Regions from separate parts of the Acidovorax sp. LjRoot117 genome, predicted to be linked through region 1. Evidence: riboswitches for the same ligand, from Rfam matches in the RefSeq annotation. Region 1 holds a riboswitch; the other holds the start of a gene.
What was found. A riboswitch is a leader RNA that binds a small molecule or an ion and turns the genes downstream of it on or off. The one in region 1 is predicted to bind glycine.
Positions count from the first base shown of each region.

Region 2: it holds a riboswitch for glycine, as region 1 does, so the genes downstream of both, ACSQ3D_RS24130 (D-amino acid dehydrogenase) here and gcvT (glycine cleavage system aminomethyltransferase GcvT) in region 1, are expected to answer to the same signal.

Region 1 covers NZ_CAXUPO020000002.1:610,361-617,939, forward strand. The annotation lists gene ACSQ3D_RS08140 (FKBP-type peptidyl-prolyl cis-trans isomerase) at 1-37, opposite strand, end outside; gene gcvP (aminomethyl-transferring glycine dehydrogenase) at 740-3,649, opposite strand; gene gcvH (glycine cleavage system protein GcvH) at 3,724-4,098, opposite strand; gene gcvT (glycine cleavage system aminomethyltransferase GcvT) at 4,205-5,347, opposite strand; glycine riboswitch at 5,403-5,533, opposite strand; glycine riboswitch at 5,547-5,637, opposite strand; gene ACSQ3D_RS08160 (TRAP transporter large permease) at 5,679-6,974, opposite strand; gene ACSQ3D_RS08165 (TRAP transporter small permease) at 6,971-7,483, opposite strand.
Region 2 covers NZ_CAXUPO020000014.1:782-8,360, reverse strand. The annotation lists gene ACSQ3D_RS24145 (Bug family tripartite tricarboxylate transporter substrate binding protein) at 1-329, shown strand, start outside; gene ACSQ3D_RS24140 (NAD(P)-binding domain-containing protein) at 382-1,917, shown strand; gene ACSQ3D_RS24135 (CMD domain-containing protein) at 1,966-3,168, shown strand; glycine riboswitch at 3,358-3,478, shown strand; gene ACSQ3D_RS24130 (D-amino acid dehydrogenase) at 3,572-4,888, shown strand; gene ACSQ3D_RS24125 (c-type cytochrome) at 5,001-5,336, opposite strand; gene ACSQ3D_RS24120 (sulfite oxidase) at 5,333-6,538, opposite strand; gene ACSQ3D_RS24115 (rhodanese-like domain-containing protein) at 6,778-7,579, shown strand, end outside.

The DNA.
Region 1 (7,579 bases):
AGGCAAGAGAGGCGAGCAGTGCGAGAAGAACACGCATGAAGAAAACTCCAGGAAAAAACAAAGGCCTGATGTTAGGGCCTTTCGCTTTTAGCGCATTGCATATTGCCGCAGTGTGTTTGACCCGTTGGTGAGTCTCACGGCGTCATGGCGACCCAAGACATGCGGTTGCTTGAGGTAGCAGAGGACCCAGTGATGCTGTTGGTATTTTTTCCGTCTGAATCGCTGATGGGGTTGGCGGAATTCCAGTCAGATTGAGCTCAGCGGACTCAATGCGCCACTCCGACTTGCGCAATGTGAAGTAGAGGATCTTTCTTGCGTAGAACTCAGTGGATTCATCTCCTGGATTTGCGGGAGCCGTGCGACAGTTGAACCGTACCTCCATTTGAGTGCGATGGCGTTTTTTCGGACCCGACGAAACCTGCCGTGTCTCGCAAGTGGCGCGGACCCGACGTTGACCTTCGGCGATCGGAATATTCAATTCGAAATCGGAGTCGTGAAGGACGCTCTTGCAGGGCGCTACCAACGCGTGATAGCTGTCAGCCGCATCTGCAATTGAAGTGATCGAGAGGGCAAGAAGCACAGTCAATGCGGTGAACGCGCAACGGAGCTTTTGGCCGTCCCGACAGACCGTTCGGATAGGCAAAACAGACGGTTGTGACTTACTCATTGTGTGAAGATGGTCTGCAGAATGAGAGTCCTTGTGATAGCCCAGGCTTGGGTGCGGTGCGCGATATTTGGCTTACGCCAGGTCACCTACCGGCACACAACTGCAGAACAGATTCCGATCCCCATACACATTGTCCACGCGTCCCACAGGCGACCAGTACTTACCTTGGCGCAGGGCCGCCACCGGGTAAGCCGCGGCCTCACGCGTGTACGGGCGGGCCCACTCGCCGGTCAGAAGATTCTCCGCCGTGTGCGGCGCGTTCTTCAGCGGGTTGTTGTCCTGCGGCAGTTTGCCCGCCTCGATCTGGCGGATCTCTTCGCGGATGGCGATCATCGCGTCGATGAAGCGGTCGATCTCGAACAGCGTCTCGCTCTCCGTGGGCTCCACCATCAGCGTGTTGGGCACGGGAAAGCTCAGCGTGGGCGCATGAAAGCCGTAGTCGATCAGGCGCTTGGCGACGTCCTCGGCCATCACGCCGCTGGTCTCCTTCAGGCCGCGCAGGTCCAGGATGCACTCGTGCGCCACGTGGCCGTTGGCGCTGGCGTACAGCGTGGGGTAGTGGTCCTTCAGGCGCGCGCTGATGTAGTTGGCCGACAGGATGGCTGTCTCGGTCGCGGCCTGCAGGCCTTCGGCGCCCATCATGCGGATGTACATCCAGCTGATGGGCAGCACGGCGGCGTTGCCCAGGGGGGCAGCGCTGACCGGGCCCACCTTGCCGTCGGCGGGGGCCAGCGGCTGGTCGCCCTGGCCCGGCAGGCCGGGCAGGTAGGGCACGAGGTCTTCGACCACGCACACCGGGCCGACGCCCGGGCCGCCACCGCCGTGGGGGATGCAGAAGGTCTTGTGCAGGTTCAGGTGGCTCACGTCGCCGCCGAACTCGCCGGGGGCGGCCACGCCCACCAGGGCGTTCATGTTGGCGCCGTCCACGTACACGCGGCCGCCGTGGCTGTGCACCAGCGCGCACAGCTCTTTGACCTGGGTCTCGAACACGCCGTGCGTGCTGGGGTAGGTGATCATCACGCAGGCAATGCTTCCGCTGTGCTGCTCGCACTTGGCCTTGAGGTCGGCCAGGTCCACGTTGCCGGCGGCGTCGCACGCCGTGACCACTACCTGCATGCCCACCATCTGCGCGCTGGCGGGGTTGGTGCCATGTGCGCTGCTGGGGATGAGGCAGATGTTGCGGTGGCCTTCGCCCTGCGCCCGGTGGTAGGCCTGGATGGCCAGCAGGCCCGCGTATTCGCCCTGGCTGCCGGCGTTGGGCTGCAGGCTGATGCCGGCGTAGCCCGTGGCCTGGCACAGCCAGGCGCGCAGCTGCTCGTCCAGCTCGCGGTAGCCGGCCTGCTGGTCGGCGGGCGCGTAGGGGTGCATGTGCGCGAACTCGGGCCAGGTGATGGGGATCATCTCGCTGGTGGCGTTGAGCTTCATGGTGCAGCTGCCCAGCGGGATCATGCTGCGGTCCAGCGCCAGGTCCTTGTCGGACAGCTGGCGGATGTAGCGCAGCATGCCGGTTTCGGAATGGTGGGTGTTGAACACCGGGTGCGTGAGGTAGCGGCTGGTGCGGCGCAGCGCGGCGGGGATCAGCGGCTCCACGCCGTTCTCGAACGCGTCGAAGGTGGGCAGGGCCTGGCCGTCCTGGGCGAAGACCTTCCACAGCAGCTCGACGTCGGCGCGCGTGGTGGTCTCGTCCAGCGAGATGCACAGGTACTCTTCGAAGTAGATTCGCAGGTTGGCGCCCATCTGGATTGCGCGAGCAGCTATCGATTTGGTAGCGTCGCCGGTATGCAGGCTCAGCGTGTCGAAGGTGGCTTGCGGGCGCACCGGCGCGCCCAGCTGCACCAGGCCCTGGGCCAGGATGGCGGTGTAGCTGGCCACGCGCTGGGCGATGCGTTGCAGGCCCTCGGGGCCGTGGTACACGGCGTACATGCTGGCGATGACGGCCGGCAGCACCTGCGCCGTGCAGATGTTGGACGTGGCTTTCTCGCGGCGGATGTGCTGCTCGCGCGTTTGCAGGGCCAGGCGGTAGGCCGGTTTGCCGTGCACGTCCACACTCACTCCCACCAGGCGGCCGGGCAGGCTGCGCTTGAACTCGTCGCGGCAGGCCATGTAGGCAGCGTGCGGGCCGCCCGCGCCCATGGGCATGCCAAAGCGCTGCGTGGTGCCCACCACGATGTCGGCGCCGTATTCGCCGGGCGGCGTGATGAGCGTCAGCGCCAGCAGGTCGGCGGCCACGATGAAGGCGGCCTGCTTGGCGTGGGCTTTTTCCACATCGGCGCGCAGGTCTTCGATGCGGCCGCTGGTGGCGGGGTACTGGGCCAGCACGGCGAAGTAGTCGCCGGCCAGCAGGTCGTTCCATTCCTCGGCCGAGTTGGCCAGGCGCACTTCCAGGCCCAGGGGCTTGGCGCGGGTCTGGATGACTTCGATGGTCTGCGGGTGCGCGTCGCCCGCCACCACGAAGACATTGCTCTTGGATTTGACCGAGCGCCTGGCCAGGGTCATGGCCTCGGCGGCGGCGGTGGCTTCGTCCAGCATGGATGCGTTGGCAATCGGCATGCCGGTCAGGTCGCACACCATGGTCTGGAAGTTGACCAAGGCCTCCATACGGCCTTGCGAGATCTCGGCCTGGTAGGGCGTGTAGGCGGTGTACCAGGCGGGGTTTTCCAGGATGTTGCGCAGGATGACGCCCGGCGTGTGCGTGCCGTAGTAGCCCTGGCCGATGAAGCTGCGCAGGACCTTGTTCTTGCCCGCAATCGCCTTGAGCTCGGCCAGCGCTGCCGCTTCGGTGACGGGCAGGGGCAGGTCCATGGGCGTGGTGCGCGCAATGGAGCGCGGCACGATGCTTTCGATGAGGGCGCTGCGCGAGGCCTCGCCGATCACCGACAGCATGTGGGTTTCATCCGCAGCGTCGATGCCGATGTGGCGGGGCAGGAATTCGGTGGCGTTCTCGAGCGCGGCGAGGGAGGGCAGGGGGGCTTGGGAGGTCATCGGCGGCGGCGGCAAGGGCGGGGACACATGGCCCGGCAGGTGGCTGCCAGGCCGCGAAGGGAGGGGCGGTCCGATCAGGCGTTCTTGGCGAACTCGGCGTAGGCCGGCTCGTCCATGAGCGCGTCGAACTGCGTCATGTCGGTCACGTGGACCTTGAAGAACCAGCCGGCGCCCATCGGGTCGCTGTTGGCCAGGGACGGGTCGGCGCGCAGCGCCTCGTTCACTTCGACGATCTCGCCGGTAACGGGCATGTACACGTCGGCTGCGGCCTTGACGGACTCGACCACGCCGGCCACTTCACCCTGGGTGAAGGTGGTGCCGACGGCGGGCAGGTCCACGAACACCACGTCGCCCAGCGCGTCCTGCGCATGCAGCGTGATGCCGACGGTGGCGGCTTCGTGGTCGGAGATGTCGATCCACTCGTGGTCCTTGGAATACTTGACAGTCATGGGGGCTCCAGAAAAAAGGGTTGTCTAAAAAAGTGCCGATGCCAGCTGCCACTGTAGCCGGGCTGGGGCGCAGGCGATGCAATGCGCGGCAAACGAATGCGGGGGTTCAGCCGCGGTAGTAGCGCGCGGGGGTGAACGGCATGGCACGCACCTCCATCGGCACGGCCTTGCCGCGCACGATGGCGTTCACGCGCGTGCCGATGGCGGCGAATTCAGGGACGACGTAGCCCATGGCCACTGGCTCGTTCACCGTGGGGCCGAGCAGGCCGCTCGTGACTTCGCCGATCTTCTGGCCGTCGGTACTCTGCAGTTCGGTGTGCTCGCGCACGGGCACGCGCTCCAGCGCCACGAGGCCGACGCGCTTGCGTTGCAGGGTGGCGGGGTTGTCGATCTGCGCGAGGACCTTGTCCGCGCCTGGAAAGCCGCCCGCCCGTGCGCCGCCGGTGCGGCGCACCTTCTGGATGGCCCAGTTCAGGGCCGCTTCGGGCGGTGTGGTGGTGGTGTCGATGTCGTTGCCGTACAGGCACAGGCCCGCTTCCAGGCGCAGCGAGTTGCGCGCGCCCAGGCCGATGGGTTTGACTTCGGGCTGGGCCAGCAGCGCCCGCGCCAGGGTGTCGGCCTGGACTGCGGGCACCGAGATTTCAAAGCCGTCTTCGCCGGTGTAGCCGCTGCGGGTGACGAAGCAGTCGCAGCCCGCAATGTCGAACGCGCCGCCGGTCATGAACACCAGCTGGTCCACACCCGGCGCCAGGCGGGCAAGGGCGGTGACCGCCTGCGGGCCTTGCAGCGCCAGCAGCGCATGGTCGGGCATGGGCACCACCTGGCAGCGCTGGCCGATGCGGGCCTCTATGTGGGCGATGTCGCCCACCTTGCAGGCGCCGTTGACGATGACGAACAGGGTGGGCTCGCCTTCGACCGTGCCCTGGTTGAAGAACATCAGGTCGTCGATGACCGTGCCCTCATCGGTCAGCAGCAGGCCGTAGCGCTGCTTGCCCACGGGCAGGTCGATCACATCGACCGGCATCAGGGTTTCGAAGGCGGCCGCAGCGTCCGGGCCGACGAGCTTGAGCTGGCCCATGTGGGAGACATCGAACAGCCCCGCTGCGGTGCGGGTGTGCAGGTGCTCGGCCATGAGGCCGGCCGGGTACTGCACGGGCATGGAATAGCCGGCGAACGGCACCATGCGGGCGCCCAGCTCGATGTGCAGTGCGTTCAGGGGCGTGGTGAGCAGGGGAGCGGTGGCGGACATGGCGGGCTTCTCAGGACAAGGCAAATGAAAGCCGCAGCCTGTACCAGGCCACGGTATTTGCCCTGCTGTCCGCTTTACCTGAGAGATTCACCGCAGCGCCCTGGCTGGCCGTGCGGCTTGCTCCTTCGGTGGATGGGTGCCGCGCGCGGTGTGACCGGCGGTCCATCTCTCTCCAGCAAGGAAACGCCCGCATCACTGCGGGCGGTTGCCAGTCCTTTTGCCTGAGCGTTCGGGTTGTCCCTGCGCCTTCGGCGGCCCCCGCGAAGGGGGCTCTCTCCTGACGGGCGCCAGTATATCCGCTGGCGCCTGGCACCCCCGCTGGAAAGCCCCGCTACTTGATGAAACCCCACACCTTCGGCAGCCAGGTGGACAGTTGCGGGATGAAGGTCAGCATCACCAGCACCACGCCATGCGCCCACAGGAAGGGCACCAGCTCGCGCACCAGTTGCGACATCGGCACGCGGGAGACATTGCAGGTGACGAAGAGTAGCCCTCCCACCGGCGGCGTGATCATCCCGAGCGTGAGGTTGTAGATCACGATCATCGCGAAGTGCACCGGGTCCACGCCCAGCTTCACGGCCACGGGCGCGAGGATGGGCGCAAGCACCATCACCCCCGGCAGCGGCTCAATGAAGATGCCGAACAGCAGCAGAAAGATGTTCACGATGATGAGGAACATCCAGGGCGACAGGTTCATGCTGATGAGCCACTCGGCCATCTGCTGCGGAATGCCCTCGATGGTCAAAATCCACGCGAACGCGGCCGACAGCCCGATGATGATCAGCACCGACGCCGACAGCAGGGCCGAGCGCGCCAGGATGTCGGGCAGGGCCTTCCACTGCAGCGTGCGGTAGACGAACTTGCCGCACACCAGCGCGTAGAACACGGCCACCACCGAGGCCTCGGTGGGTGTGAACCAGCCTGCACGCATGCCGCCCAGGATCACCACGGGCAGCAAGATGGCGGGCAGCGCCTTCCAGGTGGTGGTCAGGATTTCGGCCATGGGCGGCATCTTGCCGTCGCCCTTGTAGTTGCGCTTCTTCGACACATGGAAGTTCACGATGCACATGGCCACCGCGATCAGCAGGCCCGGCAGCAGGCCGGCCACGAACAGCGCACCCACCGACACCGTTTCATCCTGCAGCGCATAGATGATCATGATGATGGACGGCGGAATGATGGGCCCCACGATGGCAGTGGACGCGGTGAGCGCCGCTGCATACGAACGGTCGTAGCCCGCCTTGTCCATCATGCGGATCAGCATCGAGCCCGGGCCGGCCGCATCGGCCAGTGCCGAGCCCGAGATGCCCGAGAAGAACGTCAGCGACACCACGTTGGTGTAGCCCAGCCCGCCGCGCTTGTGGCCCACAAACTGGCCGGCGAAGCGCAGCAGCACCTCGGTCAGCGAGCCGCCGCTCATGAGCTCGGCCGCCAGAATGAAGAACGGCACGGCCATCAGCGGAAAGCTGTCGATGCCGGTGAAGGTCTCCTTGAGCAGCACCATCAGCGGGTAGCTCTCGGCCAGGATCAGCGTGGCCGCGGTGGCCAGGCCCAGGGCAAACGCCACCGGCACGCCGATGGCCAGGAACAGGCAGGCCGAAACGATGAGGATGATGGACGCGCTCATAGTGAGGCACTCGCATTCGCATCGAAGTGCTCATCGGCCGCGAAGGTGCGGTCGAGCACATAGCCACGCACGACGAACGCAAAGTGCACGATGAGCAACACCCCGCCGATCAGCATGGCGCTGTAGATGTAGGCGAAGGGCACCTGCGTCACGGCCGTCATCTGGAACATGGTGCGCTGCATGTACAGCCAGCCGTACCAGACCATGAAGCCGAAGAAGGCGAACAGCAGCGCGGCCACCACCGCCCGGATGGCAATGCCGCCTGCGCGGGGCAGGGCGTCCTGCAGGTTCTCCACCGCAATGTGGCCGCCGTAGCGCAGCACCGGCCCGGCGCCCAGAAAGGTCAGCCAGATCATCATGTGGCGCGAGACCTCTTCAGCCCACTCCAGCGAGTTGTGGGTCACGTAGCGCATCACCACGTTGGTGAAGATGATGATCGACATGGCCGCCAGCAGCAGGATCAGCGCCCAGCGGTTGGCGGCAAGGAAATAGCGTTCGAAGGCTTTCACGGTGTTGTTCTCGGTTCTGGCTGAAAGCGAAAAAAAACCGTTCGGGCTGAGCTTGTCGAAGCCTTGCGCGGCGCTTCGACAGGCTCAGCGTGAACG
Region 2 (7,579 bases), on a different contig from region 1:
TGCGCCTGCTGGGCGTGACCACCGCCAAGCCGGTGAACGCCGTGAAGGAGGTGCCGACCATCGCATCGAGCGGGCTGCCGGGCACCAAGGGTTTCGACAGCTCGATCTGGTTCGGCATCTTCGCGCCCAAGGGCACGGACGCGGCCATCGTGAAGAAGCTCAACACCGCCGTGCGCGAAGTGCTGGAGCTGCCCGACGTGCGCGCCCGCTTCGAGGCCAACGGCAACACGGTGCGCATCGAAACACCCGAGCAGTTCCGCCAGACGGTGCACGCCGACCGCAACAAATGGGCGCAGGTGGTGAAGGACGCGAAAATCAGCATCGACTGAACTGCTGGCTTCGCACCGCGGCACCATTGCCGCGGGGGAAACCTCCGACCCCATGCCACTGAACGAAGAAACCAACCACCCCTCCCCAGCCAGCACCGGCCTGGCTGCGCTGGAGCAGCGCCTGAAGGACGACCTGTCCACACTGGGCTGGCCGGCGCGCAGCTGGGTGCCGCCGCGCAGCCACGCGGGCCAGGCCGTGGTCGATGTGCTCATCATCGGCGCGGGCCAGGCGGGCCTGGCGGCCTCTGCCGCGCTGGCGCAACTGGGCATCCGCGCCGTGCTGCTCGACCGCGCGCCGCGCGACCATGAAGGCCCCTGGGCCACCACCGCGCGCATGGAAACCCTGCGCTCGCCCAAGGAGCTGACGGGCCCTGCGCTGGGCCTGCCCAGCCTGACCTTTCGTGCCTGGTTCGAAGCGCAATGGGGGCGTGCTGCGTGGGCTGCACTCGACAAGATCCCGCGCCTGCAGTGGATGGACTACCTGCGCTGGTACCGCCGCGTGACCGGGGCCGACGTGCGCAACGAGCACGCCGTCACCGCCCTGCGCCCGCGGGCCGATGCGCTGGTCGAGGTGAATGTGCAAAGCCCCGAGGGCGCCGCCACCTGGCTGGCGCGCCGCGTGGTGCTGGCCACCGGCCGCGACGGCCTGGGCGGCCCGCAGATCCCGGCCTTCATGCAGGGCGTGGACCGCAGCCGCTGGGCGCATTCGTCGGACGTGCTCGATTACGCCACGCTGCGCGGCCTGCGCGTGGGCGTGGTGGGCGCGGGTTCATCCGCCATGGACAGCGCGGCCACGGCGCTCGAGAGCGGCGCCGCCAGCGTCGACCTGCTGGTGCGCCGCAACGACCTGCCCCGCATCAACAAGTCCAAGGGCTCGGGCGTGCCGGGCCTCACGCACGGCCACCACGACCTGCCCGATGCCTGGAAGTGGCGCCTGCGCCACTACATCAACGTGCAGCAGGTGCCGCCGCCGCACGGCAGCACGCTGCGCGTGTCGCGCCACCCCAATGCGCACTTCCACCTGGGCTGCCCGGTGGAGCGGGTGGAGCAGCAGGGCAACACCCTGCGCGTGGCCACGCCCCGCGGCACCTTCGTGCTCGACTTCCTGATCGTCTCCACCGGCTTTGCCATCGACTGGCTGCAAAAGCCCGAGTTCGCGCACATCGCGCCGCACGTGCGCGCCTGGAGCGCCCGCTACCAGCCCGCACCGGGCGATGAAGACCAGGAGCTGGCCGATTCGCCCGACCTGGGCCCGGTGTTCGAGTTTCAGCCAAAGACTCCCGGCAGTTGCCCGGGCCTGGAACGCATCCACTGCTTTTGCTACCCCGCGGCGCTGTCGCACGGCACCGTGTCGGGCGACATCCCGGCCATCAGCGACGGCGCGCGGCGGCTGGCGCAGGGGCTGGCCAGCCTGTTCTACCGCGAAGACATCGAGCAGCACTTTGCCAACCTGCAGGCCTATGCCGAGCCCGAACTGGTGGGCGACGAATGGACGGTGGCTGATACGGCGCAGCGCGTCGAGCAGTTGCAGGCCCAGCCCCACGTCACGCCGAACGCCCAGCCCCTGCCCCAACCCGACCGCGCCTGACGCGCCCGGCCGCCTGCGCGCGGCCTCCTCTTCTGGATTGCACACCCCATGACCACCACCTCTGACACCAATCCAACCACGTCCAGCCAAGACACCATCGACACCCTGCTTGCCCTCTCCCCCGAGCGGCCCGCGTTCGCCACGCGCCATGCGCGCGACAAGGTGGCCGTGGCCACGCAGGGCTGCTACGACGCCCTGTTCAGCGCCGACCTGTCCGGCACGCTGAGCCATACCGAGCGCCTGTGGGTGGCCAGCGATATCGCCGAGGCCAGCGGCATGCCCCTGCTGGCAGCGCACTACCGCGACCAGGTACTGAAAAGCACCGCCCACACCGTGCTCTCGCAGCCACTGCAGGAATTGCTGCAACACCCCGGCAGCACCCCCGCCGACGCGCGCCTGCAGGCCGTGGCCCAGTTCACCCGCACGCTCGCCACCCACCCGGACCGCAGCGACCGCGCCGCCCTGCTGGCACTGCCCGCCGCCGGCCTGTCGGTGCCGGACACGGTGCTGCTGGCGCAGCTCATCGGTTTCGTGACGTACCAGCTGCGCTTGGTGGCGGGCTTGGCGGCGCTGGACGCGCTGGGTGGCGAAGGCGATGCGCCGCCCGCACCGGACACCGCCGAGGCCGCGCCCTTCGTGCACCCTGCCAACCTGCCCGCACCCGGCGAGCCGCTGCGTTTGAACGGCTACACCAGCGAGACGCTGGGCTGGGCTTCGTGGCTGGAGGTGGTGGACCCCGCCATCGCCACGCCCGAGCAGCAGGCGGTGCTGGACCTGAGCCACCCCAAGGCGCGCAGCTCGGATTTTTACCTGCTGCTGGTGCACCAAGCCCGTGTGCTGTCGGAGCGCTCGCAGGCCTTCAACGCCATCATGTACGCGCCCGGCGGCCTCTCCCGCGCTGAGCGCGAGGTGGCCAGCACGGCGGTGTCGCGCGCCAATGGCTGCGTGTACTGCGCCTCGGTGCATGCCCAGCGCTTCGAGCAACTGGCGCGGCGCAACGACGTGATGGCGCAGATCTTTGCCGACCCCGACCAGGCGGGCACCAACGCCCGCGAGCGCGCCATCGTGCAGGCCGCGCTGGCACTCACCCGCAGCCCCGGCACCTTCGGTGCGCAGCACCTGCAGCCGCTGCGCGCGGCGGGCCTGTCGGACCTGGAGATTCTGGATGCGCTTCACGCCAGCGCCCTGTTCGCCTGGGCCAACCGCCTCATGCTCAACCTGGGCGAGGCCGTCTTCCCGCAGGGCGCCTGAACCGCTTCGGGCCGGCTTCAGCGGCCTGTTGCATCAGCAAACGTTGCGGTGCATTAGCGCCTGCGGCGCGGCCACGGGTGCGAGGCCGCGCCTAGAATCCGCCCAGCAGGAGAGCACGGCGGGCACCACCCGCTGCTGCACCGAAGGCGCAAACTCCCATACACGCTCAGGTCCCGTACTGCCCATTCATCAAAGCCGTCTGGAGAGCCGCCCCACCCCTTATCGGCGTGGTGGCGCACCGAAGGAGCAAACCGCACGCCATGTGGGCGCGGCGGTGAATCTCTCAGGTACCAAGGACAGGGGGAGCGGCAGCCTGGCAGACGTGCGCCAGCTGCATTGCTATTGAATTCATAGCTGGTAGCGCACGCCTGGCAGGCGGTAGACCTTCAAAAGGTTCTGAACCATGCGCGTGATCGTTCTTGGCGCCGGCTTGCTCGGCGTGACTTCGGCTTACTTCCTCTCGCAACTCGGCCACGACGTGACCGTCATCGACCGCCAGGGCGCGCCCGGCGCCGAGACCAGCTTTGCCAACGGCGGGCAGATCTCGGTGAGCCACGCCGAGCCCTGGGCCAACCCGAGCGCACCGCTCAAGGTGCTGCAGTGGCTGGGCCAGGAAGACGCGCCGCTGCTGTTCCGCCTGCGCGCCGACATGCGCCAGTGGCTCTGGGGCCTGGCCTTTCTGCGCAACTGCACGCCGGCGCGCACGCGCCACAACATCGAGCAGATCGTGAGCCTGGGCACCTACAGCCGCAGCGTGCTGCAGCAGCTGCGCGCGGCCACCGGCATCCAGTACGACCAGCGCACCCAGGGCATCCTGCACTTCTACACCAACGCCAAGGAGTTCGACGGCGCCCTGGCCCCCGCGGAGCAGATGCGCGCCCTGGGCTGCGAGCGCCAGGTCATCAGCGCCGACGAGGCCGTGCGCATCGAGCCGGCCTTGGCCCACATCCGCCCACAGCTCGCGGGCGCCACCTTCACCGCCGAGGATGAATCGGGCGACGCGAACCAGTTCACGCGCGCGCTGGCCGCCCTCTGCGAGGCGGCGGGCGTGCAGTTCCGGCTGGGCCACCACATCACCGCGCTGCGCGAGGCCGGGGGGCGCATCGACCATGTGGAGGTGACCACGCCCGAGGGCCGCTTCGAGCGCGTGCAGGGCGATGCCTTCGTGCTGGCCATGGGCTCGTTCAGCCCGCTGCTCGCGCAGCCGCTGGGCATTCGCCTGCCGATCTACCCGGCCAAGGGCTATTCGGTGACCATGCCGGTGAAGGACGCGGCCCGGGCCCACCAGGTGAGCCTGACGGACGACGAGTTCAAGCTCGTGTTCTCGCGCTACACCAGCGCGCAGGGCGACCGGCTGCGCATCGCAGGCACGGCGGAGTTGAACGGCTACGACCGCCACCTGAACCAAGTTCGCTGCGACGCCATCGTGCGGCGCGTGGAGCAGCTTTTTCCCGGTGCGGGCGACGCCAGCCAGGCGCAGTTCTGGACCGGCCTGCGCCCCGCCACGCCGAGCAACGTGCCGCTGATCGGCAAGACGAAGCTCGCCAACCTGTTCCTCAACACCGGCCACGGCACGCTGGGCTGGACGCACGCCTGCGGCTCGGGCCAGGCGCTGGCCGACATCGTGAGCGGGCGGGTGCCGCAGGTGGACTTCGACTTTCAGGGACTGGAGCGCAGCCCTCGCCCTGCGGCGCTGCTGCCGACGCGCACCACGGCCTGAGCACGGCTAGGGCACAGCATGACCACGCCGCGCGGCCCCGTGAGGTCGCGCGGTTGCCTTGCACGGCGGTGAAAAGCACCGAGGGCGGCAACCGAATGCCGTCGCGCCTCGTCTACTTGGCAGCCCCGGTGGCGTGCGCCACGAAGCTCGCCACCGCCTTCATGTCCTTCTCGCTCATGCGCTCGGCATACGAAGGCATGACACCGATGCCCGCCTTCAGCGCCCGAAGCACGCGCGGCGCATCGGGCTTGAGCTCGTCGAGCACCGGGCCCACCTGGCCTTCGGCACCCGCGGCCTGCAGCGTGTGGCACACGGCGCAGGCGGGCTGGATCTTGGTGAAGAGCTCCTTGCCGCGCGCCAGCTCGGCGGCATCGGCGGCCCAGCCGGCGCCCGCCCCCAGCCCTAAGGGCAAGGCTACAGCCAGCGTCGCAAACAGGCGCCCCATCATGCTGCCGTGATGGTCACGGCGTGGTCGCGCCAGCTGGCGTTGTTGTAGCCGCCCACGTTCTCGTCGCGCTGCTCGGCCTGCACCGTGCCCGCCGCGTCGGTGGCGCGGCTGGCCAGCACATGGGTGCCCGCGCCCAGTTGCACGGGCAGCACGAACTGGCGCCAGGCGAACTTGCCCAGGTCGGGGCCGATGAGGCGCGCGGCCTGCCAGGTCTTGCCGCCGTCCACCGACACTTCCACGCCCTTGACGGCCTGCGTGCCGCCGAAGGCCACGCCGTGCACCTGCACCAGCCCGGCCTTGAGCGTGCCCTTCTCGGGCAGCGGGCCGTTGATCCAGGACTTCACGCCCATCTCCCACACCGAGGGCTGGTCGGGCGCGGCCTTGGTGCCGGGGGGCGACATGCGGTAGCCGTGCGACATGATGCGCGCTTGCGACTGGGCGCTGGTGAACGCCACGCGCTGCACGTACTTGATGTTGTTCACGCCCTGGTAGCCCGGCACCACCAGCCGCAGCGGGCCGCCGTGGGCCAGCGAGATGGGCTCTCCGTTCATCTCCCAGGCCAGCAGCGCGTCGTCGGTCGCCTTGACGGGCACCGATCGCTCCACCACCACCGACAGCGGGTCCACGCCCTCGGGCAGCTTCTCGCCGCCCGTGCCGGTGAGGTACACCGCGCCATCGGCCAGCCCGCCCAGGGCGGCCACCACGTTGCGCAGCGGCACGCCGCTCCACACCACGCAGCCTGCAGCGCCCACGGCCCAGGGCGTGCCGCTGGGCTTGCTGGGGAAGAAGCCGCGCCCGTTGCCCGAGCACTGCAGCACGGTGGCCACGGTCTCCACGCCCAGGGTCTTGAGCTCGGCCAGCGTGAGGCTGCGCGGGTTCTTCACCCCTTCAAAGGCCACGGTCCAGGCGTCGCGGTCGTTCAGGATGGCCGCGTCGGGCGCGGGCAGGTTGTTGCGCACGTACAGCTGGTTCGACGGCGTGATCACGCTGGTGCCGAACGCGGAGCGCTTGGTCTCCAGCGTGCTGCTGCTGTGCACGATCAACGCGTCGGAAGACTTCCACCCCGCGTAAGCCGGCAAGGGCTTGGGGGCCGCAGCCTGGGCTGCGGCACGCCCGCTCCAGCCGGCAAGGCCCAGTGCACTCAGGGCGGCGGCACTCCCGGCCAGCAGGTGCCGGCGCGGAAGGGTCATGGAATCTTTCATGGGTTCGGTCTCCGGGAAGTTGTAAGTCGAACAACACAAACAGCAACACACATGGCGGGGAGCGCACGCCTCCTGCTGCGGGCCTTTGCGGATGGAAGCCGCATTCTGTGCGCCGAAACCCCACCCCATCCATCCGATACATTGTCAAAAGATGTAATAGTAATAAGCATATGGAAACATTCGTGCATCCCGAGATGGCCTGAGGCATATTGGCCTTTCCAAGGAAAGGAGAGGGCGCCATGAACCACGGGCGAAGATCGATCGGGACCAGCAAGCTCTGTGCGGCCTGGCTGCTGGCCACCGCTGCATTCGGCGCCCAGGCGCAGCTCACGGCACTGGTGGCCGTGGAGCCCACCGCCAAGAAGGCGGCGAACACCATCCTGCGCAGCGCGGCCGAGTCCGGGCTGGCCAAGGCCGCCGGCCAGGCCGTCACGGTGACCACCAGCGAAGACCTGTCCGATGTGATGCGCGCCACGCGCAGTGCGGGCTTCGACATCTTCATCGGGCCGCCCCAGGTGGCCGCGTCGGCCCTGCAGCGCGGCTACGAGCTGGTGGGTGCCACGCAAAAATCCGACAAGTACCTGCTGGTGGGCGTGCAGCAGGTCGACGCCGTGGCGGCCATGAAGGGCCGCCGCCTGTACCTGCCGCAGCAGGACTCGGTCTACACCTACATGGCGCGCGGCATGCTCAACGAGGCCGGGCTGTCGTTCCAGGACCTGCGCAGCGTGCAGTACGAAAAATTCCCCCAGGCGGGCCTGACCGCGCTGACCCTGGGCTCCGCCGACGCGACCGTGGTGCGCGAGGACGAATGGGCCGAATGGTCGGCCGCCCACCCCAAGACGGCCCGCGTGCTCGCCACCTCGCAGCCGGTGCCCGGCGGCTTCTCGGTGGTCGTGAAGAAGGACCTGCCCGCCGAGACGCGCAACAAGCTGGCGCAGTGGTTCGGCACCTCGTCCACCACCGCAGGCCTGCCGGCCGTGGCGGTGCGGCCCGAGGGCACCGAGTACAAGCGCCTGGCCGAGCTGGGCCTGTTCACCCCCA